Regions from separate parts of the Paenibacillus sp. J22R56 genome, predicted to be linked through region 2. Evidence: a T-box and tRNA genes for the amino acid it is inferred to sense, from the RefSeq annotation. Region 2 holds a T-box; the other holds one or more tRNA genes.
The links. A T-box is a leader RNA that pairs with one kind of tRNA and senses whether it is charged. The one in region 2 lies ahead of argS (arginine--tRNA ligase), so its partner is inferred to be a tRNA-Arg.

Region 1: it has a tRNA-Arg gene. The T-box ahead of argS (arginine--tRNA ligase) is inferred to sense a tRNA for this amino acid. The anticodon was not compared.

The regions. Positions count from the first base shown of each region.
Region 1 is NZ_JBWDNV010000008.1:403,420-419,553, forward strand. It holds gene AC0YNT_RS20930 (cupredoxin domain-containing protein) at 1-240, opposite strand, end outside; gene glmS (glutamine--fructose-6-phosphate transaminase (isomerizing)) at 437-2,269, opposite strand; gene glmM (phosphoglucosamine mutase) at 2,949-4,289, opposite strand; gene AC0YNT_RS20945 (CdaR family protein) at 4,415-5,878, opposite strand; gene cdaA (diadenylate cyclase CdaA) at 5,871-6,716, opposite strand; gene AC0YNT_RS20955 (zf-HC2 domain-containing protein) at 6,947-7,579, opposite strand; gene sigW (RNA polymerase sigma factor SigW) at 7,679-8,245, opposite strand; gene AC0YNT_RS20965 (EamA family transporter) at 8,492-9,412, opposite strand; gene AC0YNT_RS20970 (S1C family serine protease) at 9,575-10,699, opposite strand; gene ppc (phosphoenolpyruvate carboxylase) at 10,888-13,698, opposite strand; tRNA gene AC0YNT_RS20980 (tRNA-Gly) at 13,885-13,958, opposite strand; tRNA gene AC0YNT_RS20985 (tRNA-Pro) at 13,966-14,042, opposite strand; tRNA gene AC0YNT_RS20990 (tRNA-Arg) at 14,072-14,148, opposite strand; tRNA gene AC0YNT_RS20995 (tRNA-Gly) at 14,155-14,229, opposite strand; gene AC0YNT_RS21000 (ABC transporter ATP-binding protein) at 14,400-15,251, opposite strand; gene nfsA (oxygen-insensitive NADPH nitroreductase) at 15,448-16,134, opposite strand, start outside.
Region 2 is NZ_JBWDNV010000008.1:126,958-143,091, reverse strand. It holds gene AC0YNT_RS19710 (DNA-3-methyladenine glycosylase family protein) at 1-667, shown strand, start outside; gene AC0YNT_RS19705 (SDR family NAD(P)-dependent oxidoreductase) at 687-1,433, shown strand; gene AC0YNT_RS19700 (LLM class flavin-dependent oxidoreductase) at 1,702-2,715, opposite strand; gene AC0YNT_RS19695 (hypothetical protein) at 2,889-3,167, shown strand; gene AC0YNT_RS19690 (hypothetical protein) at 3,284-4,750, opposite strand; gene AC0YNT_RS19685 (RNA polymerase sigma factor) at 4,944-5,516, shown strand; gene AC0YNT_RS19680 (DUF4367 domain-containing protein) at 5,477-6,499, shown strand; gene argS (arginine--tRNA ligase) at 6,543-8,237, opposite strand; T-box leader at 8,285-8,520, opposite strand; gene AC0YNT_RS19670 (thioredoxin family protein) at 8,565-8,885, opposite strand; gene AC0YNT_RS19665 (L-lactate dehydrogenase) at 8,927-9,880, opposite strand; gene AC0YNT_RS19660 (glycosyltransferase family 2 protein) at 10,432-11,121, opposite strand; gene AC0YNT_RS19655 (glycosyltransferase family 4 protein) at 11,123-12,151, opposite strand; gene AC0YNT_RS19650 (sugar phosphate nucleotidyltransferase) at 12,345-13,337, shown strand; gene AC0YNT_RS19645 (UDP-glucose dehydrogenase family protein) at 13,334-14,629, shown strand; gene AC0YNT_RS19640 (ABC transporter permease) at 15,409-16,134, shown strand, end outside.

The sequences.
Region 1 (16,134 bases), 280 kb from region 2:
TTTGATAAAGTTAATCTTTGTTGGAACTCCTGCCTTAATCTCCACATGATCAGGGTAGAAGCCATCTCCTTTTGCCTGAATAGTAACAACTTGATAACCGTCTAGCTCAGTTACTGCAGCAGGTGCTTCTACAGACGACTGGCCATTCGGATCATAAAATAAGACGAAGAATAAAACACATATAATAAATATGACTGAAATTAACCATGTTGTTTTCGATTTGATTATGCTTTTCATCATAAACTGTACCCCTTCCATGCCAACTACTTCAAAGTGTGACTAGGTTGATTATACACCTTATCATGTTATTAGTTTGGCCTGCCATATGGCTGTTCATTGAAGGAATGGTGAAAGTTTATTTACATTTATGAAAATAAAAAAGCTCGCTGATCAACAGCGAGCTTTAATTTTATTTATATATATGATTGCTCTTTCCTTACTCGACCGTTACCGATTTTGCAAGGTTACGCGGCTTATCAACGTCATGCTCAAGTGCAAGGGATGCATAGTACGAGATCAGCTGCAGCGGGATAACTGACAGAGCTGGTGACAGAAGTGGCAATGTCTTCGGAATCGCGAATAATTCGTCAACGGATTTAGCTACTTCAACTTCGTTGCCTGCGTTTACGATACCCAGTACATGAGCGCCGCGGGCCTTTACTTCTTTGATGTTACTCAGTGTTTTCTCATACAGCTCTTCTTGGGTTACCAAAGCAATAACCGGAATACCTTCCTCGATCAGAGCTAGTGTACCGTGCTTCAACTCACCTGCTGCATATGCTTCCGAGTGAATGTACGAGATTTCTTTCAGCTTCAGCGAGCCTTCTTGTGCGACTGCATAGTCGACACCGCGGCCGATAAAGAACAAGTTTTTATGATGAGAGATCGACTCAGCTACTTGCTTCAGCACTGGAGCATTCTCAAGGATGCTCTCCACTTGTTCAGGAAGCTCACCCAGCGCAGTGATAATACCAGCAACTGTTGCTTCGTCTTTCGTACCCAGAATGCCAGCAAGGTGCAGACCAAACAGGTAGAATGCAATCAGCTGCGAAGTGTAAGCTTTTGTCGATGCTACCGCGATTTCTGGACCTGCCCAAGTTACGAGCACATCATCCGCTTCACGAGCAACCGAGCTGCCTACAACGTTAGTGATTGCCAGAACACGAGCGCCATTACGTTTCGCTTCACGAAGCGCTGCAAGTGTATCTGCTGTTTCGCCCGATTGGCTAACAACGATAACCAGCGTATCAGGTGTAATGATTGGTGAGCGGTAACGATATTCCGATGCTACGTCCGTCTCAACCGGGATGCGTGCGAGCGATTCAATAACGGTTTTACCAACCATACCTGCATGGTAAGCCGTACCACAAGCAACGATATGCACTTTGCGAATCGACTTCACATAATCAGCTGTCATCGAAAGCTCAGTCAGGTTAACCGACTTGCCGTCATCCGCGATACGGCCAAGCATTGTATCACGATATGCCTTCGGCTGCTCGTGAATCTCTTTCAGCATAAAATGATCAAATCCGGCTTTCTCCGCTGTCACAAGATCCCAATCGACATGGTATATTTCCTTGGAAATAAATTCGCCCTCTGTCGTCATGAGTTCGACACCATCACGTGTCAATACAGCCATTTCGCCGTCGTTCAAGATGTACACATTTCGAGTATGCTCCAAAATTGCCGGAATATCCGAGCCAATGAAGTTCTCGCCTTCGCCAACGCCAATAACAAGCGGGCTTGCAAAACGAACTGCAACCAGACGCTCTGGTTCGAATTCTGTTAATACGCCAAGCGCAAATGCGCCGCGCATACGTTTTACAGCACGTTGTACTGCTTCGACAATGTTGCCATCATATTCGTCAGCAACCAGGTGCGAGATAACTTCAGTGTCAGTCTCCGACACAAAACGATGGCCTTTAATCGTTAATTCCTCTTTCAGATCCAGGTAGTTTTCGACAATGCCGTTATGCACGACCGAGAACTTCGCCGAGTTATCTGTATGAGGATGCGAGTTAACGTCAGATGGCTTACCATGAGTTGCCCAACGTGTATGACCGATACCAACCGAACCTTGCAGCGGCTCATCACGCAGCTTATCCTCAAGCACAGCCAGACGGCCTTTGGATTTCTTAATCTCCAGTCCGTTCGTTGTGAATACCGCAATACCAGCGGAGTCATAACCCCGGTATTCCAGCTTCTTCAACCCTTCGATCAAAATATCCTGAGAATCACGTTTACCAATATATCCTACAATACCACACATATAATAAAGACCTCCGTTTAATCGATAGTTGTCTCCCAACTATGAATACGGATGCCAGCCGATATGTGGCACAGGCGTATTACCCCTCTGCCCGTGCCAACCTATCAGGCGGCACCATAGACATACGGGAGCATGTTTAATTCCTCGAATGAATGCAAATAAATCAAAACAACAAGTGCAGCCTGCCGTACGTTTGTAAGATCGGTCGCCCAATCCCTTTGCGTATCGGCTTTCGGTTGGCTTTAATAACCGGAAGGTCCCCGCCGAATAATTCGAACACCTTCACCTCGTCAGCTTCCCGTATGATCCCTCATGCTCATAACTCCATAAGGCAAATCATCACGCAAGCTCTGGCGCTTATATTACTAGTTACAACCACTATCCTCGCTTTCCTGCTGGAATCATACTTTCTATCATATTCACTTTCGACTGGTTTCGCAACCTGAACTTTAGGCGCAGGACGAACAACTCCGGTAATTTCTCCTAATAATATCCGCCTTCTCGTCCAAAATGCCCAAGCCCCGCCATACATTTGCCCCAACTTTTGAAGCAAATAAAATCCCTTACATTACCTATATATTCAAATCGCCTAGCCGCAAATACAAAAGTCTCCACGGAATCGTGGAGACTTTTGTATTTGTCGGCAATTAGTCGGCAGTAGACTTAAACCCGCTAACCTTTAGCCTAATTGCTGTTTCACCACATCAACGATTCGAGCCACATAATCCTCAATCTGGTCTTTCTCTGGGCCTTCGGCCATAACACGGATCAGCGATTCTGTTCCGGATGGGCGAACGAGTACGCGGCCGTTATCGCCAAGCTCCTGCTCAACTTCCTCAACCGCTTTAACGATAGCCTCATTACCCGCATATAAGCTCTTATCCTCTACACGAACGTTCACCAGCACTTGCGGATATTTGCTCATCAGGTTTTTCAGATCACTCAGCTTGCGGCCCGAAGCTACCAGCGTATCAACCAGTTGTAGAGCCGTCAGAATACCATCACCTGTTGTATTGTAATCGAGGAAAATAACATGACCGGACTGTTCACCGCCAAGGTTATATCCGCCCTTACGCATTTCTTCCATCACGTAACGGTCTCCAACAGCCGTCTGAGCCGTTTGCAGACCAATACGCTGCGTTGCTTTGAAGAAACCAATGTTCGCCATTACAGTCGTTACAACGGTATCATTCTTGAGCTTGCCAGCCCGCTTCATCGCATCCCCGCAAATGCAAAGGATATAGTCGCCATCGACTTCATCGCCTTTGTCATCAATAGCAATCAGACGGTCAGCATCGCCATCGAACGAAAGACCCAGGTCTGCACCATGCGCTAACACTTGCTCACGCAAGTATTCCGGATGCGTCGAACCCACGCCAGCATTAATGTTGCGGCCGTCCGGCTCCGCTCCAACTGTAATAATCTCCGCACCAAGCTCGCGGAATACTTTTGGTGCCAGCTCGTATGCCGAGCCATGTGCACAGTCGAGTACGATCTTAAGGCCCTTGAAATCACCATTAATTGTCGTTTTCAAATAATCAAGGAAACGATATTTCGCATTATCATCATTCGTTACGGTACCGATCTCGCCGCCGATTGGACGAGGAAGTTCATCGACCTCAGCATCAATTAGACGCTCGATCTCAAGCTCTGTTTCATCAGACAGCTTGAAGCCGTCCCCGCCAAAGAACTTAATGCCGTTATCCTGAACCGGATTATGGGAAGCAGAAATCATAACACCTGCATCTGCTTTTAATTCACGTGTAATATAAGCAACTGCTGGAGTCGATACGACGCCAAGTCGAATAACGCTCGCACCAATCGACAGAAGACCTGCAATCAGCGCAGCCTCCAGCATTGGACCCGAGATCCGTGTGTCCAGACCGATAACTACCTTCGGCTTATCCGCCTGGCCTGTTAAGACATAACCGCCGCAACGGCCGATTTTATAAGCTAGCTCCGGAGTCAGCTCTAGATTAGCTACACCGCGCACGCCATCCGTACCAAAATATTTCCCCATATTTTCTCATGCCCCTTTTGTCGTTAAATCTGCTGCTGCAATGGCCTATTCCTAATCCTACTCGATCTGAGGCCGCTTTTGAACTACTTTTAACTACCGCTTTTCCCGCCTCCACTCACATTCCGTCATGGAGTAGTACTTGGTTCCTCAGCGGGATCTTCATCTGAATCAGGATCGGTACTAGAACCGGAATCAGTTCCCGTGCCTGAGCCAGTACCATTACCTGCACCCGTTCCTGTATTTGTATTCTTATCAGGAGGAGGGTCGGTTGCATTACCGGATGAATTTGAATCGGTAGGCTGGCCGCCAGCCGGAACATCCCCGGCTCCTTCCGAGTTGCTGTTGCTGTCGCTTGCTGCATTTTTATCCGTGATATCAAGCTTAATAGTTGGTTTTTCCTCTGCCAGATCAATAAATCGCGGCAGTTTAACAAGGAGCGGAACGGTTGTCGTTCCAACCTTGGCATCACTCAAATCCGCTGACAGCTTCACATCGTCGTTCTGCAGAGCTGCAAGCATATTAGGCGCACCACGAACCGTTATCGATACATGACCATTGTCAGGGTCCTTGAACGACGCCGTGAGTCCTTCCGGCAGATCGTTTAATTTAACGGTACGGTCAAGCGTTAACGTCTGGGAAGCCACTACCTTAACCTCTACATCAATTTCAGACGGTTCTACCATCTTCACGTCACCGACAGCTGTAACCTTCGCTTTCACAGTACCGGATTCCTTAATCTTCGATAGGTCGATGGTTACGCCGCCCGTGTAGGTTTCCATCGAATCCAGCAGCTTCTGATCACCGTACACGGCGACTTTATCGATATCCGCCTTCACCGAGCTGACACTTAAACCATCCGGCAGGCTTCCCGTAAATCCAAGCTGCAACGGCATTGTCTTCAGCGGCGGTGTGACTGGAACCTCAACTTCTACTGTGGAAGGACGAACAATTGCATGCTCCATCGCTTCCCCTTCGGTATCGTACACAATAACCTGTGCTTTCTTGTTCACAACTGACTTTTCTGCACCTTCGATATCAACGGTTGTACGAACTGCTCCTACAAGAGCCATCTCGTCCTTCGGCAGTGTAATGTTCACGATTGTACCTGATTTCACGGATGGAGTACCGGCAATATAACCATTCGCAGGTGTCCCTTCCGTTGCGACCCCAAGATCAAATGTCTTCGTCTCAATCTCTACAATATCCACCGTAATGGAACGTGGCGAACTTTCCACAAGGGTAATACCTTTAGGCAAATCATAAGTCAGCGGCACCACATGCTCACCAGCTGTAATATTGCTTAAGTCTGCATGTACAACATAATCCTCCTCATTCAGCGTCAACAGGCTTGCTTTCCGCCCTTCAACGACCAGCCGAACGACAGTAGGCTCTACTTTTACAAGTGCATATTTCGTTTCATCTAGATTTGTCGGAATAACCGAGGCCGCCTCAATGACTTTTGTATTCAAAGAGGAGGTCACGGTAGCCGGAGTCGATTCCGGATCAAAATGAACCATTGCCCACAAGAGCAGCGCAATCGCAACAGAAAGGATCTTGAGTATCGTCGGATGACTTAACCACTTATCCATCGCGGCCTCCTTTCCGCTTCCAGAACGAGAACGAGGATACGGTTGCTCGCTCCTTACTACTCGTCTGTTTTGGCGTCAGCTCTTCGAACAGCTTGGAGATCAGCGATTCTTCCTTAATATCACGAACAATCATCCCGTTAATAGCAAGGGAAACTTGTCCTGTTTCTTCCGATACAATAACAGCAACAGCATCACTAACTTCGCTGACCCCAATAGCAGCACGGTGACGGGTCCCAAGCTCTTTGCTGATAAATGGATTCTCCGAAAGCGGCAAATAACAGCCAGCGGCCATGATCTGATTACCCCGGATAATAACCGCCCCGTCATGCAGCGGTGTATTAGGTGTAAAAATGTTCATGATCAGCTCGGACGTAATCCGTGACTCCATCTGAATCCCGGATTCAATCAGCTCGGTTACTCCTGTAGTTCGTTCAAAGACGATCAATGCCCCGATGCTTCGCTGAGCCATATGCTGAACAGCCTTCATGACACTTTCAATCTGTTCGGCAACAATATCGCGCTCCAGCGTTGAGGTACGAGCAAACAGCTTGCCGCGACCCAATTGCTCCAGCGCACGACGAAGCTCCGGTTGGAAAATAATAAGTACCGCCAAGACGCCAAATGTGAACATCTGATTCATCAGCCACTTCAGCGTATAGAGATTAAACCAGGTGCTGATCGCCCAGGTGCCGACCAAGACCAATATCCCCTTAAGCAATTGAACTGCCCTTGTGCCACGCACGAGCAAAATCAATTTATAAATAATATAGCTAACGATGCCAATATCAATAATGTCCTTAATCCAGCCATTCCAAGTCAAATCATTGAAATAATTCACAGATCAACCCCCAAACTGCCGACGACAATTATCTTTAAAATATAAGAATGTATATGATCTTTCTATTCTGTGCTTATATTTCATCCGCGAAACGTATGCCGCTATTTATAATAACGGTTCCGCCGTTTACACTTTATCTGGTCTTAACTTTATTGTTTTCTAGAATTGCACTTGGAAACCCTTTTTTTCAGAAAAAAATAACTGCCTCTCTGCAAGAGAGGCAGTTCGTCCTAAGAAGCCAATCCGCTGAACGTTTCCGTCACTTTGTACCAGAACCAGTCTAGCGCCTGATCAATGGTCCGGCTTTGTCCTGTAATGTAACCAGTCGATGCAAGATTCAGATTGCCGTCGATGACCGTTACATTGCCATCCACTTCACCTTTCACATCGGCAGTTCCATTCTCAATAACCAAATTACCCTTCACGTGGGCACCTTCAGGAACCGTGACCGTATTTCCGTTAATGACAACCTGCTGCAGATCTTCACCGGATACAATCAGCTTTGAATCCTGATCCCACATCGAGGTGAAGCTTCCAAGCATAACAAGCACGAACAAAGCAGCAGCTGTAAGGCCCGGATACTTATAAATGTACCGCAGCAAGCCACGACGCTCTTTCGATTTTGCTGGCTTAGGCAGCTCAGCCATAATACGATTGGTCAAAGCTGATTTATCATAATCGGGAATGGAAACGGTATGCTCTAACGTGCTCAGCATCATCGCTTCCGTCTTCTCCAGCTGTTCAAAGCGGGCTAGGCAAGCGGGACATGAGCTCAAATGAGTCTGTAATTCTCGTGCATCTTCACGCGGCAGATCGCCGTCTAAATAATCATGCATCCATACGCCCGCGACGTTGCAATTCATAGCAGCCAGTCCTTTCTTTCGTTTGCTCGCATAAGCTCTCCTCATTTATAGAGTACGTACAGCTCGCACATGATGTTTCACTTTTTTGCGAAAATTGAACTACAGTTTATGCTCGAGTTTTTTTCGTAAAAACTCCCTGCCTCGGTGAACACGAGTCTTAATCGTCGTTACCGGCATATCGAGTACATCGCTGATCTCCTGCAGAGACATCTCCTGAATATATCGAAGCATCATAATCGTCTTATACTTCGGAGGCAGCGAGTCAATCGATTCATGAATAATACGCTGGGTCTCTGTAAGTAAGAGCTCTGACTCTGGCGTACGGTTATCGCTTGGAATCATGGAGTAGCCATCAAGCCCCTCATGATCTGTTGATTCCGCATCCAGAGAGTACGAAGGCTTCCGTTTCCTAAGCCGATCGATACATAAGTTTGTCGCAATCCGGTAAATCCACGTGGAGAATTTAAGCGATTCGTCATATCGCTCCAGATTTTTATAGACCCGCAGGAAGGTTTCCTGAACGACGTCCTCCGCCTCTTGGCGGTTATATAACATTCGGTAGGCCATATGGAACAGCTTATCCTGATACAGTCCTACAAGCTCAGCAAATGCCCGCTGGTCGCCTTTAAGTGCTAATCGAGCTAGGCGGGCTTCCAATACATTCACTATTCATCCTCCCAAAAAGAATTATCACATGATTTTTGTGATAATTCTTACTTCGTAAGCATGGTTCAGTCACATGATTTTTGTGATAATTCTTACTTCGTAAGCATGGTTCAGTCACATGATTTTTGTGATAATTCTTACTTCGTAAGCATGGTTCAGTCACATGATTTTTATGATAATTCTTACTTCGTAAGCATGGTACAGTCACGTGATTTTCGTGATAATTCTTACTTCGTAAGCATGGTTCTACGTTTGAATGGTTGACTGACGTAAGCGTGAACCATACTCAGCTAGCACAATGCCGCCTAGAATAAGCACGATGCCGCCAATACCGCCAAGCGATATCGGTTCGCCTAGAATCAGCCAGGCACTAACGACCGCGAAAGGCAGCTCCATCGATCCAAGCATGGACGCAAGCCCGCTTCCGATTCTCGGAATACCGGCTGTAAAAAAGACCGTCGGCAGAACCTGTCCGATTAGTCCAAGCGCAATTCCCCAGCCGATAAGGCCCCATTCTCCTTCAAGGCCGCCATCAAACGCCTTATATCCATACATAATTGCAATAACAACAAAGCCAAATGACATCATAATTGCAGATTTATAAACGGGATCATAACCCGGCGCCACTCTGCCTGTCAGGAGCAGGAATAAGCTATAAGTTACCGCAGAGCCAAGGCCAAACCATACACCTGCCCAATCCATATCGGTGAGCTTATTCTCAAACAGTCCGGCCGCGAGCACCGTCCCTGCCATCGCCATCACAATCGCTGCCCATTGCCATTTCGTGGGCCATTTACGTTTCCACAAACTTTCTAGCAAAATCGTAATCCACATGAACTGAAAAAGCAAGACAATTGAGAAAGAAGCATCGAGTCTCTCCAAAGTCTGATTATATAAGACAGTCGTCATACTTAATCCAAAAATACCGGTAAAAGCTAAAGCCCCCCAGTGCTTCCAGCTGAAAGCGAGCTTACTCCATGCTCCTGGTCTTATGAGGACCAGCAGCCAAAGTAATATCGCACCGGCCCCTACTTGATGAACTGTAATTTGCTGAAAGGTATAAGCTTTCTCATAAGCGAGCTTTAGAACGGATGACATAATTCCGTAGCAAGCCGCAGCTATAAGGACCATAACAACCGCTGTCCAATAGCCAGATGATCTTTCCATACTACAAAAATCCTCCATTCACACCTGGTCTATTATATCGGTTCTGTCCTTATATAGCAAAGCGGAAAGGCACGTCAGTCCTCTTCGATTCTGCCCTTATTATAGAAGAAGCGGAGAGGCCCGCATGCCTCTCCGCTTTAGATAATTTATCAAATAATGGCTTTATACATTATGACCAACTAGCTGTTTAAGTGTCTCTTGAATCGTACTTGTCGGAATAGCGAAACCAATACCTTGCGCCTCAGAATTCACAGCAGTGTTGATACCAATCACTTGGCCACTTGCATTCAGCAGCGGACCACCGGAGTTACCTGGATTAATCGAAGCGTCCGTTTGCAGCAAATGCTCATACACATGATCGCCGTCTTCGTCACTGATTGTGATTGGACGCTCCTTCGCGCTTAGTACCCCAACCGTCATGGTATGATCGAAGCCATATGGGTTACCAATTGCGATCACCCAGTCGCCAATAGCCGTTTGATTCGAGTCACCGATTGCGAGTGTCGGGAATGCCTCTGTTCCACTGATTTTGAGAACGGCCAAATCCTGATCCGCATTCTCCCCTACTACCTCTGCAATGAACGGCTCATCATAGCCTTCTACTTGAACCTTCACCTGCGACGCATCTGCGACAACATGCTGGTTAGTTAGGATATAGCCTGATGATTCGAAAAAGAACCCTGTGCCCGTTCCTGCCAGTTCAAGCTGTGAGCTGTCTGTCGAACCAGACTGACCACTGTCCTCTTGTGTCTGCGGCATCTCTCCAAATCCTTGGAATCCGCCTCTTCCTCCATAACCTCTGCCGTTGCTTTGCACCGGCTGCGTGTAGTTCTCAATCTTTACTACTGCTGGAGATGCTGCTTTATAGACATCTGCGATAGTTGCATCAACACTAACTGATGCTGTTGTTACACCGGCTGCTTGCTGCGCCGAGTTACTTGCGGTCGTTGTTGCTACTGTGGAAGCTTGCTCGTTACCAGTGAACAAGTTTGTCCGGTCCGATGCATACATGAAACCACTGATGACCACGGCGCCAACTAGAAAAGCGGCCACCATCGCTTTTGCCTGCGACTTCTTCTTGCCTGGTTTCTTGCTTCCCCATCCTGAATTCCCTAGTTCCCCGCCTTCATCTGTCATCTTCATTAGCTGATTCTCGTAGGCTGTCCGAAGACTAGATGCAGAACGATTTGGTCCGTAAGTATAAGTGTAAGGTTTATGTTCCGCTGTGGATTCCGGCTTATCTGTATCATTTACGTTATTGTGGTTATTTTCATATTCATTGTTCATCTTTATCGCTCCTTTTCATTACGACCGCGATTTGCGATTCATGTCCCTTGCTTGATTCCTATCATGAGGCATGTACCTTAAATCAAACTTAAGTGAATTTAAAAGGAGGATAAAGAAATAGACAAATACACAAAAAACCGGACATTCGACTGTAATAAGCCAAATGTCCGGTTTTATCCATATTTCTATTAGCCTGTATTTCTCAGACCAGCTGCAATTCCGTTAATCGTAAGAAGAACTTCACGGAGCAGTTCAGGATCATCTTCATCCTTCGCACGAAGCTCTCTCAGCTCTGTGAGGAGCTGAACTTGCATGTAGCTGAGTGGATCAACGTACGGATTACGCAGACGAATCGATTCTTGGATGACTGGTACGTTATCCAGAATCTCATCTTGTCCTGTAATGCTCAGAATCATATCCGAAGTCAGCTTATACTCGTTCTCGATTTGAGTAAAGATACGGTCACGAATCGTGCTATCGGAGATCATATCCGCATATTCCTTCGCAATCGTCAAATCTGCTTTAGCAAGTGCCATTTGCAGGTTGTCGATCAGCGAACGGAAGAACGGGAATTTCTCATACATCGTCTTCAGTGTTGTCAGACGCTGTTCATCATCACCCGTGTACTGCTTAAGCGCAGTACCCGCTGCATACCATGCAGGCAGCAAGTAACGGCTTTGCGTCCAAGCGAATACCCAAGGAATCGCACGCAGATCCTCAAAGCGATCGCTGTTCTTCCGTTTCGAAGGACGGGAACCAATGTTCAGTTCGCCTACCTCAGGAAGTGGAGTCGACTCTTTGAAGTAAGTCAGGAAGTCTGGATCGCGGAAGATCAGATCCTGGTACTTGTTCAATGCAGTCTCGGAGATGGAACGTGAAATCTCTTCCCACTCTTTCAACACGGCATCATCCTGAGCTTGTGGATATTTCGCAAGACGTGCCGCTGTAATAAGCGCCCATGATGCTTGCTCAAGACTGCGGTATGCAATGCCCTGCATCGAGTAACGCGAAGACAATACTTCGCCTTGCTCTGTAATCTTAATGCCGCCGCCAACGGTATGTGGAGGCTGTGCAAGAATACTGCGGTTAAGCGGCATGCCGCCACGGCCGAGTGCACCGCCGCGTCCATGGAAGAACTTCAGCTTAACGCCGTGTTCACCAGCAGTTGCTGTAATATCATTCAGGGCTACGCGCAGTTCCCAGTTCGCCGTTACCGCGCCGCCGTCTTTGTTACTATCGGAGTAACCAAGCATGATTTCATGCAGGTCGCCTCTTGCTGCTACGGCTTGACGATAGATTGGCAGTTCGAAGAGCAGCTTCATGATACCAGGAGCAGCATGCAGGTCATCAATTGTCTCGAAGAGAGGTACCGATTGCAGTGTACAGCGAACGCTGCCGTCTGCTTCTTTACGGAATAATCCTACCTCTTTCGCGAATACCATAACCTCCAGCATGTCGCTTGCACCTTGCGTCATACTAATCAGATAAGTCGAAATACATTCTGGTCCAAACTCCTGCTGTGCTTTGTAGACCGTTTGATATACGTCCAGGCACTCACGAGTCGATGGAGAATAATCCAGATGCGACGAAGTAAGTGGACGAGGGTCCTCCAGCAATTTGCTGAGAAGAGCAATCTTCTCTTCTTCGGAAAGCGAGCCGTAGTTCGCTACAACATTCATCTTCGCCAAAATTTCCGACATCGCATTCTCATGCTCTTGGCTATGCTGGCGGATATCCAAAGCAAGCATATGGAATCCAAACAGCTCAACTTGACGGACAAGCTTACCGATATGTGTATCGGCTACGTAATCTGCAAAATGGCCGCGTAAGCTGCGGTCGATGATATGCAGTTCATCAAGCAGTTCGCTTGCACTGTTGTAACGCATAGCAGAGCCTTTGAGGGACTCATCACGAGTGTTAGCCAGCTTCTCAAGCATAAAGCCGAGCTTAATGCGGTATGGCTCTTTCGCATTACGCCACAGGTCGATACATTTCAGTTCGACATGCTCACGATCTTTCTTGATGGAGCTAATCAGCTCTTCCGATACCTCAACAAGGTTTGTGCTGAAGCTCAGAATGCTGACAAGCTCATGTAATTTCTCTTCGTATTTCTTAATAGCAAGCTGGCGGTTAAGCGTCAGCGTCTCCCATGTTACCTTCGCAGTTACCGACGGGTTACCGTCGCGGTCTCCGCCGATCCATGAGCCGAAGCGCAGATAGCTTGGTACATGCCATTTCTCGCCTGGATAGTATTTAGTAAGATTGCGTTCCAGTTCTTCATATACGTTAGGAAGCACTTCGAACAATGTCTCGTCGAAATAATACAAGCCATTGCGTACTTCATCAATAACAGTTGGCTTACGGTCACGAAGCTCATCAGTTTGCCATAGAATAAGCACTTCATTCAGCAGCTTGTCCCGAAGAATCTCGCGTTCACGGTAAGTCAGAGTCGGATTATCAAGTTCCATTACATCTTCAGCAATCCGCTTATGAATATCAAGCACGGCACGACGCGTCGCTTCCGTTGGATGCGCAGTCATAACGAGCTCTAGTGAAATATTGCTCAAGATCTCTTGAACACCTTCAATATCGATATTACGCTCTTTCAAATCCGAAATAGCGCTCTCGATGGAACCGCGTTGTACACTTTCCCCAGCCGAACGCTCATAATCACGTTTGCGGCGAATACGATGATTCTGCTCTGCAATGTTGACCAATTGGAAATAGATCGCAAAGGCACGGATCACCTGATGGCGAATTTCCGGGCTTAACGATGAAACCGTCGTCTTAAACTGTTCAAAAAGCTCAGGCACAAATTCTGCGCGCAAGGCTTTACTTGTTTCACGAATTTGTTCAACAATATCCAGCAGCTCACGGCCACCTTGATGGACGAGCACTTCCCCGAGTATGTTGCCTAGGAAACGGACGTCTCTGCGCAGCAAATTGTTAGCCTGCGGCCGGTGTTGTGCCGATAAAGTCGATGTTACTTGGTCCGACATACTGATCCTCCTGTACTTTAACGCATTTTCATCTTCTTTTCATCATACTACAAAATGACGCTCGGTTGAAGCCCGAAGCGCCCACTTTCTTTTTAGAACGCAGGAAAGGCAGCCCCCGCAAGGGCTGCCAATGTTAGGATATAAAATATAAAAACTCCTTCCGAAGAAGGAGATTGTTTGAAAATCTGGAGCGGGTGATGGGAATCGAACCCACGCTATTAGCTTGGAAGGCTAAAGTTCTACCATTGAACTACACCCGCGTATAAATGGTCGGGATGACACGATTTGAACATGCGACCCCCTGGTCCCAAACCAGGTGCTCTACCAAGCTGAGCTACATCCCGACAAGTATAAGTAAGTATTTAAGAAAAATTGGCGCGGCCTAAGAGATTCGAACTCCTGACCTTTTGATTCGTAGTCAAACGCTCTATCCAGCTGAGCTAAGGCCGCACAATATGGAGCGGAAGACGGGAATCGAACCCGCGACCCTCGCCTTGGCAAGGCGATGCTCTACCGCTGAGCCACTTCCGCATGTTACTTTCGCTGTCGTCCGTTTTGTTTATCATCGCGGCGACAAGTAATAATATATCACCTTCAAAAACAAAATGCAACTGTTTTATAAAAGTTTTTTTAAGATTATTTTAGAGGACCTAGAAAAGTAAAAGCCGTGCTTACTTAGCACGGCTTTTTAAAGCTAATCATTATGCCCCTGCTGCAGTCAGAATACGTTCAGGCTGTGCTGTTACCAACACTTTATCAGCAGCCGGTTCACCAGCCAATGCATAAGGTAAGCATAAAGGTACACCAGTACGCGGGTCCGGTACAATGTCTGCCTCGATGTTGAACACCTCACGTAAAATATCCGGTGTCATAACTTCGGCTGGCGTACCTTCACCTACAACTGTACCCTTCTTAATCGCAACCATATGGTGAGCGTAACGAGAAGCATGGTTCAAATCATGCACAACCATGACAACCGTACGATTATTCATCTCATTAAGCTTCTGCAGCAAATGCAGAACTTCAAGCTGATGGGCCATATCCAAGAACGTTGTTGGCTCATCAAGGAACAATATATCTGTCTCTTGCGCGAGAGCCATCGCAATCCATGCACGTTGACGTTGGCCGCCCGATAATTGATCTACTGGACGATCTGTAAATTCACCCATCCCGGTAGCTTCAATTGCCCATTGAATAATGCGGCGGTCTTCCTTGGTCAGCGAGCCAAAGCCCTTCTGATAGGGAAAACGTCCATAAGATACGAGCTCTGCAACGGTAAGACCGTCTGGGGCCGTCGGATTTTGCGGCAAAATAGCCAGCTGCTTCGCCACTTCCTTCGTTGACTGCTTATGAATTGATCTACCGTCCAGCAGTACACTGCCTCCTGATGGATGCATCAAACGCGCCATCGTCTTCAGGATGGTCGATTTGCCCGATCCATTGGATCCTACAAGGGCTGTAATCTTACCTTGAGGAATAGCAATATTTAAATTTTGAACGATGAGACGATCATCATAAGCAATGTCGAGATTCGAAGTCGTAAGACGAATCATGTGACCTGCACGCTCCTTCCGATGCCGTAAAGCGGCCCGTTTCAGTTATTATGCGCTAACTGCGCATCCGTGATAACAATTATCAATTAACTAGGTATAATGATAATCGTTCTCAGATGAGATGTCAATGACAGAAATGTGATACTTGTCCACATGCATTGACAGTCAGTTTTCGGTTCACGATAGGCACATAAACTTATTCGAGCTCGAATCCTTGCTTCTGTAGGAAGGAGCGCATATGCATACGTACTGGCCCTGCCTTGGCTGCCATAGCCTGCGACCAGGTTGTGCCTGCCTTTCCATTTGACCTAGCCTTCATATAATTGCTCATCGTCTCGTCATAAGCATCAATATTTGAATCTATAGTACTCGTATTATAGCTATTCTCGTAATAAACAGCTGAAAGTGGCAACCGTGGTCGATCAAGCGGAGATTGATCTGGAACACCAATACACATGCCAAACACCGGATACACATGCTGAGGAAGCTCTAAGAGCTCAGATATTTGTTCTGGTTGATTACGTATGCCGCCAATATACACGATACCGAGCCCAAGTGACTCCGCGGCAACAGCAGCATTCTGAGCGGCCAGAGCAGCATCTACTGTTCCAATAATGAAGTTTTCTGTTGTACTAAGTATTTCCCCATCATAATGCCGCTTAGCCGCTTGTTCCCAGCGGTATAGATCCGCACACCAGACGAGGAAAACAGAACTCTCTTCTATATAAGCTTGATTGCCTGCAAGCTTTGCCAGCTCACTGCGAAGTTCCTTATCAGTAATACCAATAACCGAATATGCCTGCATATTGCTTGAGGTCGACGCCTGTTGTGCTGCCGTTAATATCGCATCCAATTGTTCAGCAGTAACCGGATCCTTCGTGAA
Region 2 (16,134 bases):
GGAAATAAAGGCTTTTATCAGGGAATGGTTTGATTTCGATCATGATCTGCTGCCATTTTACGAGATGGCCCGTCAGGATTCTCTGCTTAGTCAAACAATCAATCGTTTCCACGGCCTTCGGAATATTGGGATTCCTGATCTATTCGAGGCGTTATGCTGGGGGATTATCGGACAGCAGATTAATCTGACGTTTGCCTACAGGCTGAAGCGCAGGTTTGTGGAGGTCTATGGACAAAGTACTGAGCGGGAAGATCGGACATTCTGGCGGTTCCCGGTTCCCGAGACAATTGCGGCGTTAAATTCGGAGGATATGGCCCCTATGCAGATGTCAGTCAAAAAATCCGAGTATCTGATTGGTGTTGCGCAATTGATGGCGGATGGATCATTAAGCAAGCGGCAGCTGTTGGCACTTAGCGATTTTGAGACCATAGAGAAGAGGTTGACAGGCATTCGCGGCATCGGGCCTTGGACAGCCAATTATGCGCTTATGCGCTGCCTTCGGCTTCCGAATGCTTTTCCAATCGCGGATGTAGGTCTGCATAACTCAATTAAAGCCCTTACCGGAAGCAGTGTGAAGCCAACGATTAAAGAGATTAGGCAGATGGCGGAAGGCTGGAAGGGCTGGGAGTCTTATGCGACATTTTATTTGTGGCGAATGCTTTATTAGGGAAGGGGTATAGATGAAGATGAGGTTTGATGGGAAAGTTGTTGTCATTACCGGTGCGGGCAAAGGGATCGGAGCTGCAGTTGCTGCTGGTTATGCAGCCGAAGGTGCACGTGTTGCGGCTGTCGAACGTGACGCGGAACTGGTGGAGCAGACGGTAAGAAGCATTGTAACTGCGGGAGGGCAGGCTGCTGCTTTTACGGCAGATATTAGCCGACCGGAGGCGATTGAAGAGGCTTTTCAGGCCATTGAAGAGCAATTAGGACGAGTAGATGTGCTGATCAATAACGCGGGACTAGGGATTTGGAAATCCCCCTATGACCTGGCCTTGGACGAATGGGATTATGTAATAAACACAAACCTGCGCGGCACGTTCTTATGTGCTAAGGAAGCAGCCAAGCAGATGCGTCAGCATGGAGGAGGAGCGATCGTCAATTTGGCGTCAACACGTGCGCTAATGTCCGAGCCTAACTCTGAAGCGTATGCGGCGTCAAAAGGCGGGATCGTCGCGCTCACACATGCGCTTGCTGTGTCGCTAGGTCCCGATCATATACGGGTGAATGCAATCAGCCCGGGCTGGATCGAGAATGGAGATTACGATGCGCTACGTCCAGAAGATCATTCGCAGCATCCTGCAGGACGTGTCGGCAGGCCTGACGACATTACCAGAGCATGCTTTTATTTAACCGATCCGGCCAATGATTTCGTAACCGGCATCAATATGGTAATCGACGGAGGTATGACGCGGAAAATGATCTACGAGGAATAGTAGACAGTCTGACTCCGCCACACTAGCCGCGTTCTGCTGCAGTCTGGTGCTGGTGTAATTCCTTCTGAAGTTATGTTGGATTTTGTACAGCACAATCTGCTGTCAACTTGTCCAGTTACTGCTGGGTTGGATTTCATCCAACGCAATCAGCTGCTTTAGAAGCAAAGAGGCGAATAGAACGCAAAACGCTGGATAGAATCCAACGCAGCTTCTATTCGCCTCTTTTGAGTGTTCATTTTACTGGATGGAATCCAATGTAGCCGGCAGCTTACTTAGACCCCTGCAGACCAAACGCCTCAGCGATCAGCCGATACGACTTCACACGCGCGTCGAAGTTGTGGATCGAGCTCATGACGAGTACCTCGTCGGCGTTGTATTGCTCTGCAAGCTGTAGAATACCAGCTTTTACCTGGTCCGGCGTACCGATAATCCGGCGTTCCCGCGCGGAATTGATGCGGTACAGATCGGCCTCCGTATAGGGATAGTCGTAGGCGGTTTGAACAGAAGGGAAGCTGATCTGATCAACGCCATTCTGAAGAAGGAGGAAGAAGAGGTCGGTACTAAGCGCCAATTCATTCGCCTCTTCCGGTGTATCTGCACAGATCGCAAGAGCAGCAACCATCGAATGCGGCTTCTCATTAATGACAGACGGCTCAAAGTTTTCTTGGTAATGCTTCATCGCTGCTTCTCCACCCGGTGTACCGAAGAACTGCGCGAAGGCGTAGCTGGTTCCAAGCTGGGCGGCAATACGTGCGCTCTCGTAGCTGGACCCAAGCAGCCAAACCTCGGGAATCTGCTCGATGGCAGGGGCTGCATGCAAACCGGCAAAAGGATGGCCTTCCGGCTGCTTGCCGCGCAAATATCCGATTAAATCCATGATTTGTTGTGGATACTTGTTAATATCAACGTATTTGTTTTCCTGCAGCGCTCTTGTAGCTATCGGCATACCGCCGGGAGCACGGCCAAGACCAACATCAATCCGACCAGGATAAAGCGCTTCGAGCAGCTTAAAGTTTTCTGCAACTTTGTAGGAGCTGTAATGGGGGAGCATAATGCCGCCGGAGCCTACACGAATGCGTGATGTAGCTGCTGCCAGATGGGCGATTAGAATTTCCGGACTAGAGAAGGATAACATCCGTCCTGCATGATGTTCCGAAATCCAGTACCGGCCGTAACCGAGTTTGTCGGCTTCCTGTGCCAGACGAGTGGTGTCTTTCAAAGTGCTTGCTGCAGTCTGTCCTTCGTTAATATGAGACTGGTCGAGAATACCCAGTTTGATCATGAGTGCGCTGCACCTCCTATGCAAGTAAGTATGTGTAAACTAGATTATACTCTAATTTAATAACTGTTACAAAATTTTGTACAGTAGCTCGTGCTAGGGCGTAAATATTGACTTCGGGCGCTATAAAGGGTATTATTACACAAGCTTGAATACGAACAGTAAGGGTGAAAATCTTGAATTCGAAACTTCAAATTAAGAGCGTAACCTTAGCGGACAAAGACATGAAATCCGGTTTATTCCAGTACATTATGACGCTTGCAGACGGTTCCAAAGCAAGACTTTTCTACAACTCCAAGCCTGAGTGGCATTTGACAGGCGTAACTCGTCTGCTCAACGTTCCATGCCCGCTGTGCATGAAAGACTACTACTGCAACTGCTTTGAGAAAAATGCAGCCTTTTTTGACCGTCAAGTGACTGAGAATGAATTGATTCCTGCATCCATGAGAGCTTAAGCTTTATAACATGATGAAACGGCTTCGTCTAAGCGTGAATCGATACTGTCTATTAAGACAGCGTCGGTTCATCGCTGGGACGAAGCCGTTTGTCGTTTTCATACAGAGTTATAATGTTATTCCCGAGCTCCACCTGCTACGATACGAAAGTAATATTGTGCAGTGTCATCACAGTAGGAGGTGGGATCCAGAGTTTGTGGTGCACATACCATCATGTGATTAGCCGTCACCGGAAGCTGCTCGTCAAAGATCGTATAGACCCCTTTTTCATCAACGCCGAAGTTGTTCTCGCCCTTCACTGCATAACTCCATTGCTGACCTTCCTCCATTAGCTCCAGCTTCACATACCGATGATCGCCGCCTGTAGGTTTTAATTTCATCAACTGAAGGCTCTGGATTTGCTCGAAGAAATAATCAGCCAAGAGCTGTCTAGGAAACTGTAACCATTCTTTCGTCGAGCTGTGCTTCAGATCAACCGAGTGATTCGAAGCATGGTAAACAGCCGCTGTATGAATGTAGCGGCCTTTGGCATCCACATCCACCAATTGGATTTCCAGTTCCTTAACCTCGTCGTTGTCAGTAAGTATCGTCTCAAAGCCCAGTATCCTCGCCTGATCACTAATTGTGGCACGGGCTGCAACCATTTTCCATACCCCTTCAAGTCCAAACTCCTCAATAGATACATGTTGGAGGACAGTGTGTTTAGCCTCTGAATTGTAATGATTAACGATCGAAGGCACCGTTAACTGCAAGATATACATAAGCAAGCCAAGCAGCGCAGCTTGATGTTTAATGGAATGATTGGGCCTTGGCTTTCGGAAGCATAACAGGTATATAGCAAAGCCGATCGGCAGCCGAACATGATTCACACCAAACGTAAATCCTCCAATCAGCAAATGGCCGATAAGCTTCCACACCAAGTTGTTTTCCGGTTCTGAGCGCTTCCGGTAGAGCACAATCAGACTACCAACAACCAGTATAATAAAGAGGATAGGGAGCCAGATCGAGGAAGACGTTCCATTTAACTGCTGGTATCCATACAAGTAATAGCCCGTATAGCGGATATTTGCTCCCTGATTAAACTTCTCAAGCTCGGTATTTCTGATGTTGATAGAGGTTAGATTCCCTGGCCCTTCACCTGCGCCATAGCTATCCCCAAGTATATCTTTTCCAGAGGTATCGGTGACTTGCCACTCAAAGCCTGATGAGTTAAGAACAGAACCCTTTGTGATTAGAGAAGTACTTAGCAACTGCCCGGAAGATTTATTCGGATGTGGTCTAATATCCAACTGAATATAGAAGTCGTTTTCGCGTTTTACGATCTCATCTAGAATGATGTCTGAATCGAATTTCTTTGCAATTACAAGATTGAGCTTCTTCACTCCAATCTCCGGAATCCATTCTGGTTGCAGAAAGAACTCAGCTGATACGCCCTCCTTAACAAGAGACAAGCTGTAACCGTCCTGATTAATGATTCGTTGGTACACCGCTTCGCTGCGGTTATGGTAGAACCAGTATGCTGTGACTAGGGTAATAATCAGAAAAATAGCTACCGCCAATTTCCATGTCTTTTTCCAATTCAAATCGAGATTCCCCGCTTTCAGTCCGATCATTGAATGGATTGATAAACCTATAATTATATACAATGGAAAAACCAGGAAGGTTGCGGTAAGCTTGAAAATTAACAGGTTTTAAAATAATGTCCCCTTGGAGCATAGGCGAGGTGTTATATAGAACAAATGGAAAGGAAAGGGGGAGGCATAGACGGATACGGAAATGATTGAGAAGTGGATTGTCTCGGTACAAGATGGGCGTACTGAGAATTATGCGGCAATCGTCGAATTGTACCAACGCCGAATTTTTATATACTGCTGCAGGATGCTCGAGAACGAGCAGGAGGCAGAGGACGCGGCACAGGATATTTTCGTAAAAGCGTATCAGTCGATTCAGAGCTATAGGCCAACGGCCGGGTTCTCAGCATGGTTATACAAGATCGCCTACCGGCACTGCTTAAATGCTCTTCGAAGGCGTCGTTTGCAACTACATAAGCGCGCTTTGTTCCAGCCGGACAAATCAGTAGCGAGTCCTGAAGAGATCGTAGATCGACAGTTATTCAGCCCACCACTTGATTCTGTCTTAAAGCGTCTTTCTATTGTGGAGCATAATCTGCTTGTTCTAAGTGTGTTCGAGGAAAGGACAAGTGTGGAGATAGCAGCCATTATCGGTAAAAGTCCAGAATCGGTTAAGAAACGAATCGCAAGGACCAAACAGAAAGTACGGGATATGCTGGAGAAGGGGGGGGAGAAGGAATGGATCGTACAACGATCACTGTTGAAAACGAAGCTTTAATCCGTTACGCGAAAACGGAGGCTGATTATCCGGACATAGACATCACACAATCCGTTATGGAACGGATTAATCAGCTGAGCAATAAGGACCCAACCGGCAGGCGCCGGAGGCCGATCCGTCGCTCAGCGGCTATAACTGCTATTACTGGAGTCATGTTGATAGGATCGCTGACAGCTTATGCCGCTACGGAGTATGTGCAAATTCATGATTCTAATGGCCGGACAGTTATTGAAGCAGTCGCTGAAACTCCAATTTACCCTCTGCCCAAAGATATAGCCGAACAGCTCGATGCTTACCGCCAGCGGGTGTTGAAGCTGCTGAAGCCGGGGCAAATGCTCGCCTATTATATTAATGATGACAAGTTGAATTCGAATGGATACGACAAGACTAATCCAATCAAGTTCGAGTTTAACCTTTCCTACAGATCTTACGATGATTATGTACAGAAATTGCGGCAATTATCAGGGCCACGGTTAGAGATGCCGGATTACCTGCCGGAAGGTTATGTGTTCAAACATGGGCAGATCTCTCCGAGGCCACCGATGCGCGGTGACAAGGATCACTCCGCCTACGATAAGCTGCAGAAGAAGCTTTTGGAACGGGTAGCCGCAGAAAAGGGAGCGGATAAGCTTATTGTCGAACCAGTGGACTGGACGAATACACTTGGTGTGAATTTAAGTTTTACTAACGGATCCACTGTACTAAACTTAATGGCTCAGATTGGTCCCGACATTCCGCAGCATGGAGGAAAGGCAACCGTAGCTCAGTCAGCTTCCGCTACCTCAGAGACCGTTCGGATCGGGGGACAAGAGGCTCTCTATAGGAGCGACGACAGTCAGGGTGCTGATATCCCTCACTATTTGTTCTGGTATGATGAGCAGAAGAACATCTATTATACGATTATGGATAGTATGGGCAGCGAACTAACCCGGAAGGATATGATACGGATTGCTGAGAGTATGATTAAGCAGGCTGGAGAATAAAGTATGGAGGCAAGTTCGCTATAGCGAACCTGCCCCTTTTGATTTACATCTCTTTTAAAGCCTTAACCCCAAGCATCTTCAGCCCATCCTCAAGGCATTCTGCCGTCATCTGGACAAGCACGAGCTTCGCCCCTTGCTCGGCTATGTTACCGGTAATGATCTTCTCATGATGATAGAACCGATTAAACGTCTGTGCCAATTCGATTAGATAACGGGCGACGACCGATGGCTCATACCGCTGTGTGGCTTGGGAAAGGGCATCGGGGTAGTGCATCAGAGCTTTGGCAAGCGGCCAGGCGTAATCGCTAGAAACGAAGCTGAAGTCGGATATTGCCGCTGTACCAGCTGCTTCGGACTGCAAGCCTGCTTTGCGCAGTAAGCTTTGCGTCCGGGCGTAGGTGTATTGTACGTATGGCCCAGTCTCACCCTCGAAGTTAACAATGTCCTCCAGTGAGAAGTTCACTTCATGCAGCCGTGAATGGAACAAGTCGCCAAAGATAACGGCACCTACGCCAACCGCCTCGGCAACTTCACCCTTATCGGTGAGAGAAGGGTTTTTCTCTTCGATTATGCGCAGCGCATGCGCTGATGCTTCATCCAATACATCCTCAAGGAAGACGACTTTCCCTCTGCGAGTAGACATTTTCTGCCCATCCATCAGCATCAATCCAAACGGGATATGCTTGCATTGCTTCGCCCAGTCGAAGCCCATCCGCTCCAGCACTAGGAATAGCTGGCGGAAGTGCAGCGACTGCTCTGCACCTACGACATACAGCAACTCGTCTCCACGCATCTGTTCATGCCGGTAAATCGCCGTTGCAAGATCACGGGTCGCATAAATCGAGGAACCATCCGATTTCTTGATGATGCATGGCGGCAGTCCCTCCTCATCAAGACGGACGACCAAAGCACCGTCACTTTCCTCAAGCAGCCCAAGCTGTGACAACTGCTCGACGACGGCGTCCATTTTATCGTTATAGAAGCTTTCTCCAAGATAATGATCGAAGGAAACCCCAAGACGGTCGTATAGCTGATTAAACGCTGCAAGGCTGTCATCGATGAAAAGATGCCAATAGCTGTGCGCCTCCGGATCACCGGCTTCCAGCTTCACGAACCATTCACGCGCCTCATCCTCCAGCTCGGGATGGAGCTTTGCTTCTTCATGAAAACGGACGTAAAGCTCGAGATAGGCTTTAATCGGGTCTTCGGATTTCTGAGCAGGCTCTCCCCAATGAAGGTAAGCAGCTATCATTTTGCCAAATTGGGTTCCCCAGTCGCCTAGATGATTAACGTTTACCGGTTCATAGCCCACCTTGCCTAGCAGACGATAAAGGGCGTTTCCGATCATCGTCGAACGCAGATGTCCGATGCCAAACGGCTTTGCGATATTGGGAGAAGACATGTCGATAATGACACGTTTGCCAGACCCCAGATTGGGGAAACGCAGACCCTTCTCACGGTGTTCATTAGCGAACCGCTTAATAACCTCAGCACGGTTAAACTTGAAATTCAAATATGGACCGGCAGCCTCTGCAGTCCACAGCTCGTTTTGAACAGAATTACTTAACTGTTCGGCAATTTGAATAGGGCTTTGCTTTAACGTCTTGGAAAGAGCAAAGCAGGGGAAAGCGACGTCACCAAGCTGTTCGTTAGGCGGGAATTCCAAGAGCTCAATCAATTGCTGTTCTTTTAAAGAACAATGCTTTGCTAAGGATGCCGCAATGAATTCTTTTAACATAAGAAGACCTCCAAATTGTTTGTGAAAACATAAAAAACCCCGTCTCGGAAAGAGACGGGGTTGAATCCGTGGTACCACTCTTGTTGCTTATTGAGGGACTATGGAAGTCGCGTCGTTATAAGCATCTCGCCGTTGTAACGGTACTGAACCGGGCGGGCCTACTGTAAGGTTCGGCCAGCCATCTCCCGGGTCCTCTTCCCCTTAATTGTCATCACCGGCTTTCACCACCCCGGCTCGCTGCTCATGAACATCATAAGGATACTGTCCCGTTCCTCGATATTAGTTATAACGAGCATCATACTGGATATTATCTGAAAAATCAATCTATTATTTCGTTCGACTGCTCAGAATGTTGATGAACGATTGGCAGGCCACAAAAGTCCGCATAACGGTAATCGGCTGGCCATCTTTGTAGAGCGCAAGGGCAGGGACAGAACGAAGCTCCAGAGGAGCGGCAGTCTGCGGGAAAAGATCAATATTGACCGATGTAACGGTCATTTCCTGACGAAGGGCAGGAGCGACGGCCTCTAGTTGTCCTGCAATGGTGTGGCAGGGAGTGCAAAAGGTACTGCGGTATAGAACAAGCACGGAGCATCCGCGCTGGATCTCTTCTTGGAGCTGCAGATCGGTACACTGATTTAATGTCATGTTAGGATTCTCCCAGACTTGGAATGATGCCTACCATTGTATCATCCAAGTGACAACTGCTCAATTGCACTCCTAATCGTGCTGCACGAGAATATCATCTGCTGCTCTTCCTCCGGAGATAAATTCAGCTCGACGATCTCTTTGACACCGTTGTGGGTAATGATAGCGGGAACGCCAGCTGCAATGCCAGTCTGGTTATATTCCTGCTCCAACACCGAGGAGACAGCGATGATGCGATGCTCGTCGTACAGTATGGAGCGGGTAATATAGGCAAGTGCGTTGCCGATGCCATAGTGTGTTGAGCCTTTGCGGGTATAAATCTCCCAGCCGGCGTTTTTGGTTTGTAGTGCAATCTCATCAAGCTTAAGATGGCCGAACCTGACCGGATGCTGGGTCAAAATATCTTGAATCGGCTTCCCGCCAATCGTCACATGTGACCAGGCCGGGAACTGTGATTCCCCATGCTCGCCAAGCACATACCCGTGGACGCTTCGCGGATCAACAGGGAAATGTTCGCAGAGTAGTGTTTTAAGTCGAGCGGAATCAATGGAGGTGCCAGAACCAATGACAGAGCTGCGGGGAAGCCCTGACAGCTTCCATACGACATAAGTAACGACATCAACTGGGTTAGCAGCTGCGAGAAAAATACCGCTAAATCCGCTGTCCATAATCTGCGGAATAATATGTTTGTAAATGTCAGTGATCGAGATTAACATGCCCATCCGGTCTTGACCTTTCGGCGGATAGCCTCCGGCGCATAAGATGACCACATCCATATTCGAGCATTCCTCATATGTGCCTGTGTATATTTTGGTACGGCTGTGAACGAAGTCCATCCCGTGTGTCATATCGAGCGCCTGTGCGATCGCGCGGTCCGGCGTACGGTCAATAAGCATGATTTCATCACATATCGACTGATTGATAAGGGAATACGCGCAGCTTGAACCTACATTGCCAACCCCGACGATCGCTACCTTGCGCGCTTTACTCCTCATTGCCATCCAGCCCCTTAACAGTTGTTGTTACACTAATATATGGGCTTGCATACGAATCATGTGACAAAGATAGGTAGGTGTAAAGAAGGGTGACACGGAATGCTTGGATTCCTTGTCTGTAGCGGATCTAAGGACTGTAAAGTTTGTCTGTAGAGGGTGAAACTGTTCCGCTTATGAATAGTTGATATGAATTTGATGTGAAAATTCAAAATACAGCGTGTTATTCGGTGATAAAAGTAAAAAAAGGACGCTCATTTAGGAGCACCCATGTAATCTTCATTTTGTTGTTTTGTCCACAGACTAGCCCGCATGCAAGTTCAAGTATTGGCCGCCTATATGGCTACATCGCCAAGGACAGTGTCGGGCATGTCGGCATAAATCGCGCCGGGTTGATCGGCTAGTTTTCGTTGATGATCACGATGAGCTCTTTTTCGGCCGGGCGTGAAGCTGGCTGGAAAATAGGATTCAATAGAAACGTTGAGGGTGCAATGTTGCAAGGCCAACTCCCGAAGGCCGATTGACCTCGCGTGCTTTAACTGTGCATGCCATGCCTAATTTACGTACCGTCTGTAATGCTTCGTCTTAAGAACAAGCTTGCAGTGCGACATATAGAGGCGCGTGCTTTTCTTTTGCGTATGGCTTTTGATATCTTTTCTTCTAATACAAACATAGTGCCGCTTGGATACGGAATACACTCGAAAGCCTCTGCGGACGCACCGCCCGACCCAGCCGGAATCCGTGCCGACCGCTTTGAACTCGGGAAACGGGACACGCTCCCAGACCGATTTCCGGAAGACCAGCGTGCCGCCCTTGATGCTGCGCACGTATTTATTTTCGCCCCCCTTGCGGAAAACCATCAACGAACGACTGGCTTCGAAGTAAAGGAAAGAGGAATTTTTTCCTACGATGGATGCTTTACCGCTTTTGATAGCACCGGCGGTTTCACGCAAAAACGCGGGTCCGTAATAATCGTCATCGTCAAACTTGGCGATGATGCCGTCCTCGGCCAAATTTATGGCGTAGTTCAGGCATTTTCCGAGCTTGTGTTCTTGAGGAAGTTGGATCACTCTGATTTCGTTCTCCGGATATTGGCTTGCCCGCTCCTGATAGGGCCCGATATCCATTTTGTCGTTATTCAAGACGATAATCATTTGTTTGTCCTTCCAAAGCTGCCGGTCGTAATTCTCGAATACGTTATCGATGCATGAGGGTCTCATCGTACACGCGATTACGGTGACCATCTTACTTATCAACTCCATTCGGCGTAGCTAGAAGCTTTGCTTTACGTCTGTTCCATAATGTATTGTTTTTAATTTTATACAATTTTTTATCGATGATTTTTTGGTATAAACTTACGAATCGATCTGTCATGATGCGGTCGGAGTAGCGGGTCCTGGCATAACGTCTGCATTCGCTGGCTTTGGGCAGCCTCTTCTTGCGGTACTTAACCTTCAACGCCATTTCGGATGTCGTTCTGCATAAGAGCTGAGGCATTCCTGTCAGCACCTCGGCAACGCCGCCTTTCCTGAATCCTAGCACGGGCGTGCCACTGGCCAGTGCTTCGATGAGGACTAGTCCGAAGGGTTCATCCCAAGTCGACGTGAACAGGACGCAGCTTGCATTGGCGAGCAGCTCGCGTTTGCGGTCTCCGCCGACGGGACCAATATAACTGATTTTTTCGCCCAGATGAGGTTTGATTTTAGCATTGAAATAGGATTTATCGTTCAGCGTGCCGGCAATGATGAGCCGCATGCCTGTTTTTTTAGCAACCTTAATGGCAAGGTGTACGCCCTTTTCCTTGATTAATCTTCCCATGAAGAGCAGGTAGTTTTGTTTGTCTTTCGTGTAGGTGTAATCCTCCATGCGGATGCCGTTATGGACGGCATAGCCTTTTCGTTTGCCGTATTTACGGAGGATGAATTTGCTGACGTATACCCGAAGCTGCACGTCTCCCTTGATCCCTTTGGAATGGGAATTGCTGATCGTCGGAATAGGCGGGTTCGCTTTCGCAACGATACCGTAGTGATCGTGTATGATATCCACGTCAGGCGGGAGATTTTTAATAATAAAATCCAGCTGCTTTTTCGGATCATCCGACTCGTATTCGAACGTTTGGGTAGCATTCGAGGTGGATCCTTTCTTCGCAAACAGAAACACTTCATGCCCCCGGTTGACCAATTCTTCCGTTAAATAATGCACATCGCGCTGCGTGCCCCCATAATCCTTCGGCGGTACGGGAATCGTATTCGTCGATATTTGAGCAATTCTCAAACGTCTGTCAACTCCTTAGGTCAGTCTCTTCCCATAGGCATTCCTTGTAGGATATGAATGAATTCCTGTGCAGGGCACGGCGCTTTCACCGATCTCAGCGTTCTATTTTAAATCGTGTACAGGGTATGGCCTATACCAAATGAAAGCAGTTTTCATAGAATAGTAGAAATGGATAGAAAGAGGTGAGAAGCTGTTGAAAGGATTAATTCTCTGTGCAGGGAAAGGAAGTCGCTTATATCCGTTTACCAATAATCGGCCTAAGACACTTATACCTGTCGCCAATACGCCCTTGTTGCAATTATCGATCGTGAAATTAATGGAGCTTGGAATAGATCGTATCGGCATCGTCATTCATCCATCTCAAGAAGCCGACATACGCGGGCAATTCGGCGAGGGAGAAGCACTTGGCGTCTCGATTACGTACATCTATCAGCATGAGGCAAAGGGGATCGCGAATGCGCTAAAACAAGCGGAAGACTATATATCGGGCGAAGCGTTCCTACTTCTACTCGGGGATAATTTGATTTCTGCTCCGTTATCCGATCTGAAGAACGACGTCGAGCTTGGCGGTGTACAAGTATCCTTGCTGCTCGCGGAAGTTGCAGTCCCACAGGATTACGGCATCGCGGAGATCCAAGATTCGCGCATCGTAGGTCTGGAAGAGAAACCGGCGCATCCAAAGTCTAATTTAGCGGTATTAGGGGGCTACGCGTTTACGAAGGAGATCTTTGGCGCCGTCGACGAAATCACGCCCTCTAAGCGGGGCGAGTACGAAATAACGGATGCGATTCAGTGGTTGATCGAGCAGCAATATGTCGTCGCTTACCATGTTACCGACCAATTGAACATCGACGTCGGCACGATGGATCGATGGCTGCTGGCCAATCAAAAGTTGTTGGACGAGCAGGCATTGAAGAAACGGGTTCACGACTCTGTCCGGCTGGAGCGCTGCACAATCGTGGAGCCAGTATCGATCGAGAAAGACTGCGTGCTAAAGGATTGCCGGATCGGCCCTTACGTTTCTGTGGGCGCGGGCTCGAAGCTGGAAAACTGTCAAATCGAGAACAGCATCATATTGAATGGGGTTCATATGAAAGACCTCCCAGTCCCTATTAAAAATGTTATTATCGGCGAACATTCCATTGTCGCCGGGACACTCCTTGATAAAGAGGTGAAGGAGCCTTGAAAATTCTGATTATCGGTACGGGCTATGTAGGAGCCACGACCGCAATGGTATTTGCCGAGATCGGCTGGCAGGTAACCGGACTAGATATCGATGCAGGCAAAATCGAGCGGCTAAAGAAGGGACAACTGCATTTTCACGAACCTGGACTCGAAGACCTGATTGCCAAGCATGTGCACAGCGGCCGCTTGCAGTTTACGACGGATAAAGAATCCGCCATTAAAGAACACGACGTTATTTTCCTTTGCGTCGGAACGCCATCGCTGCCGGATGGAAGCGCAGACCTGCGCTACATTGGGCAAGCCTCCGCGGATATCGCGCGTTCGATGAAAGGCTATAAACTTGTCGTCACCAAAAGCACTGTCCCCGTCGGAACGCAAGAGCAGATCAAAAAGTGGATAGAAGAGGCGCAGCAAACAGCCTATCCCTTCGATGTCGCTTCCAATCCCGAATTTCTGAGGGAAGGCAAGGCCGTCGAAGACGCTTTGCGGCCCGATCGTATCGTGATCGGTACCGATAGCCAGCGGGCAACCGAGCAGCTTAAAAAGCTGTATTGGCCTTTTGCGTGCCCTTGGATTATAACCACGCCGAGGACCGCAGAGCTTATCAAGTATGCATCCAATTCGTTTCTCGCAACTAAAATATCGTATATGAACGAGCTTGCGAGACTTTGCGACGAGCTGGGGGTCAATGTAAAGGAAATTGCCGAAGGAATGGGCCTTGATCCCCGGATCGGGCCAAGCTTTCTGCAAGCCGGCCTGGGTTATGGAGGCTCCTGTTTTCCTAAAGATGTCTCGGAATTGGTTACGACTTCGAGAAAGCATCATGTAAATCTTCGTATTCTGGAGGGAGTCATAGAAGTCAACCGCACGCAGTACGCCTCTTTGCTCGACAAGGCGCGGTCGCGCCTGGGGGACTTTGCGGATAAAACCATTACGGTTCTAGGGCTTGCGTTCAAGCCGGATACAGACGATATTCGGGAGGCGCCGGCTATACGGATCATCGATCAATTGTTACTCGAACAGGCCAACATTCAGTTGTTTGACCCCTTTGCTGCTTTGCCGGTGCACGCTTCCTACAAGGCGGTTAAAGTCTGTTCCTCAGCCGAAGAAGCCTTAAGAGGCGCGGATGCGATTATACTGTGCACGGAATGGCCCGAGTTCGGACAGCTGAATTGGAAGAAAGCGAAGAAGCTCCTCCGGCACCCCAACTTCTTTGACGGGCGCAATATGATGGATGCTGCGCGGATGCGCGGAATCGGGTATTATTATCAAGGCATTGGCAGCGGTCATTAAGAATCATTCGTTTCTTATAGTTATAAACGAAGTTTCATTGGCCCTGTTGGGTGCAAGAGAAGCTGCCGGACAACAAGAATATCTGTATCTATTCATTTAGGTGTGAAATATAAAGATCGTGACAGGTGGGCTACAATATGCTTATAAACCACTTTGAGGTTGTAATCATCCTCCTATGTCATTTAAGTTTAGTTGTACTTCGTTTTCTAGGTTGCGCGACAACAGTGTATCCAGCGTTCCTGCGGTAGTGTTTTGTGAAGCTGTAAAAGGAGTTGCCGCGGCAGCTCCTTTCGTCTGTATATAGCCCTTCATTGAAGGGTGATACGGAATACTATGGCACACATGGATTCCTTGATATACATAGGAAGTAAGAGTGGGCACGTCGGGAAGTTGATAAGAAAGTGAATGAACATCGGGTGTAAGATGTTGGTTATAGTACTTTAGTCTGGGTTATATAGGCGGATGTGCAAATTATTTTCTTCATTTTCTAACACAATACGACAAATATATTAAATATGTTGTATAGGTTTATATAAATAAGTTGTAACACAAAAGGAGGGCAAATATGAGGTGATATTAGAAAATAAAGCTCTTTTTCCAAAATAATCCCTAAAATCGTTCATAAGGGTATTGAAATAACATATTGAATATATTATATTAATATCAGAAAATGAAACCGCTTTCTTTGAATGGGGGAAAGAAGCTAAAACCACATGAAGAGCAAGAGCTGCGTATGGGATGTACATTAGCCTTAAACCTATTAGGAGGTGGGATGGAAAATGATTGTGAATGAAGCAAGGGTTGAGGCAAGAGTCGAGGCCGTAAAGCCAAAAAAGAACACAACTTGGTCGAAGGTTTGGAGTTTCAGGGCTGCCTATCTATTTATGTTGCCAGCTGTTATCTGGTATCTGGTGTTCAGCTATTATCCGATGTACGGCATTTTGATTGCATTTAAAGATTTTAAGTACAACCTCGGAATAATGGGGAGTCCATGGGAAGGACTGCGGTACTTCAAGCAGTTCTTGAATGATTCTAGTTTTTATACTGTCCTCAAAAATACGCTGTCCATCAGCGGACTTAAGCTGTTGTTCGGATTTCCGGCGCCATTAGTCCTTGCTTTAATGCTTAATGCTGTGATGCGCAGCAAAATAAAGCGGATCTTCCAAACGATTTCTTATCTGCCCCACTTTGTATCCTGGGTCGTTGTCGTAACCCTGATGCAAAAGATTCTTTCTCCCAACGTTGGTCTTGTTAATGACATCCGTGAAAAAATGGGTCTGGACTCGATCTTTTTTATGGGAATGCCGAACTTATTTTATCCACTCGTCATTTCCTCTGACATATGGAAGGGCATCGGCTGGGGATCGATCATTTATTTGGCCGCACTAACCAACATTGATCCACATTTGTATGAAGCCGCAGAAATGGACGGGGCAGGCCGCTGGAGCAAGCTGTTCAAAATCACGCTGCCAACCTTGGTACCTACGATCGGTATTCTGCTCATC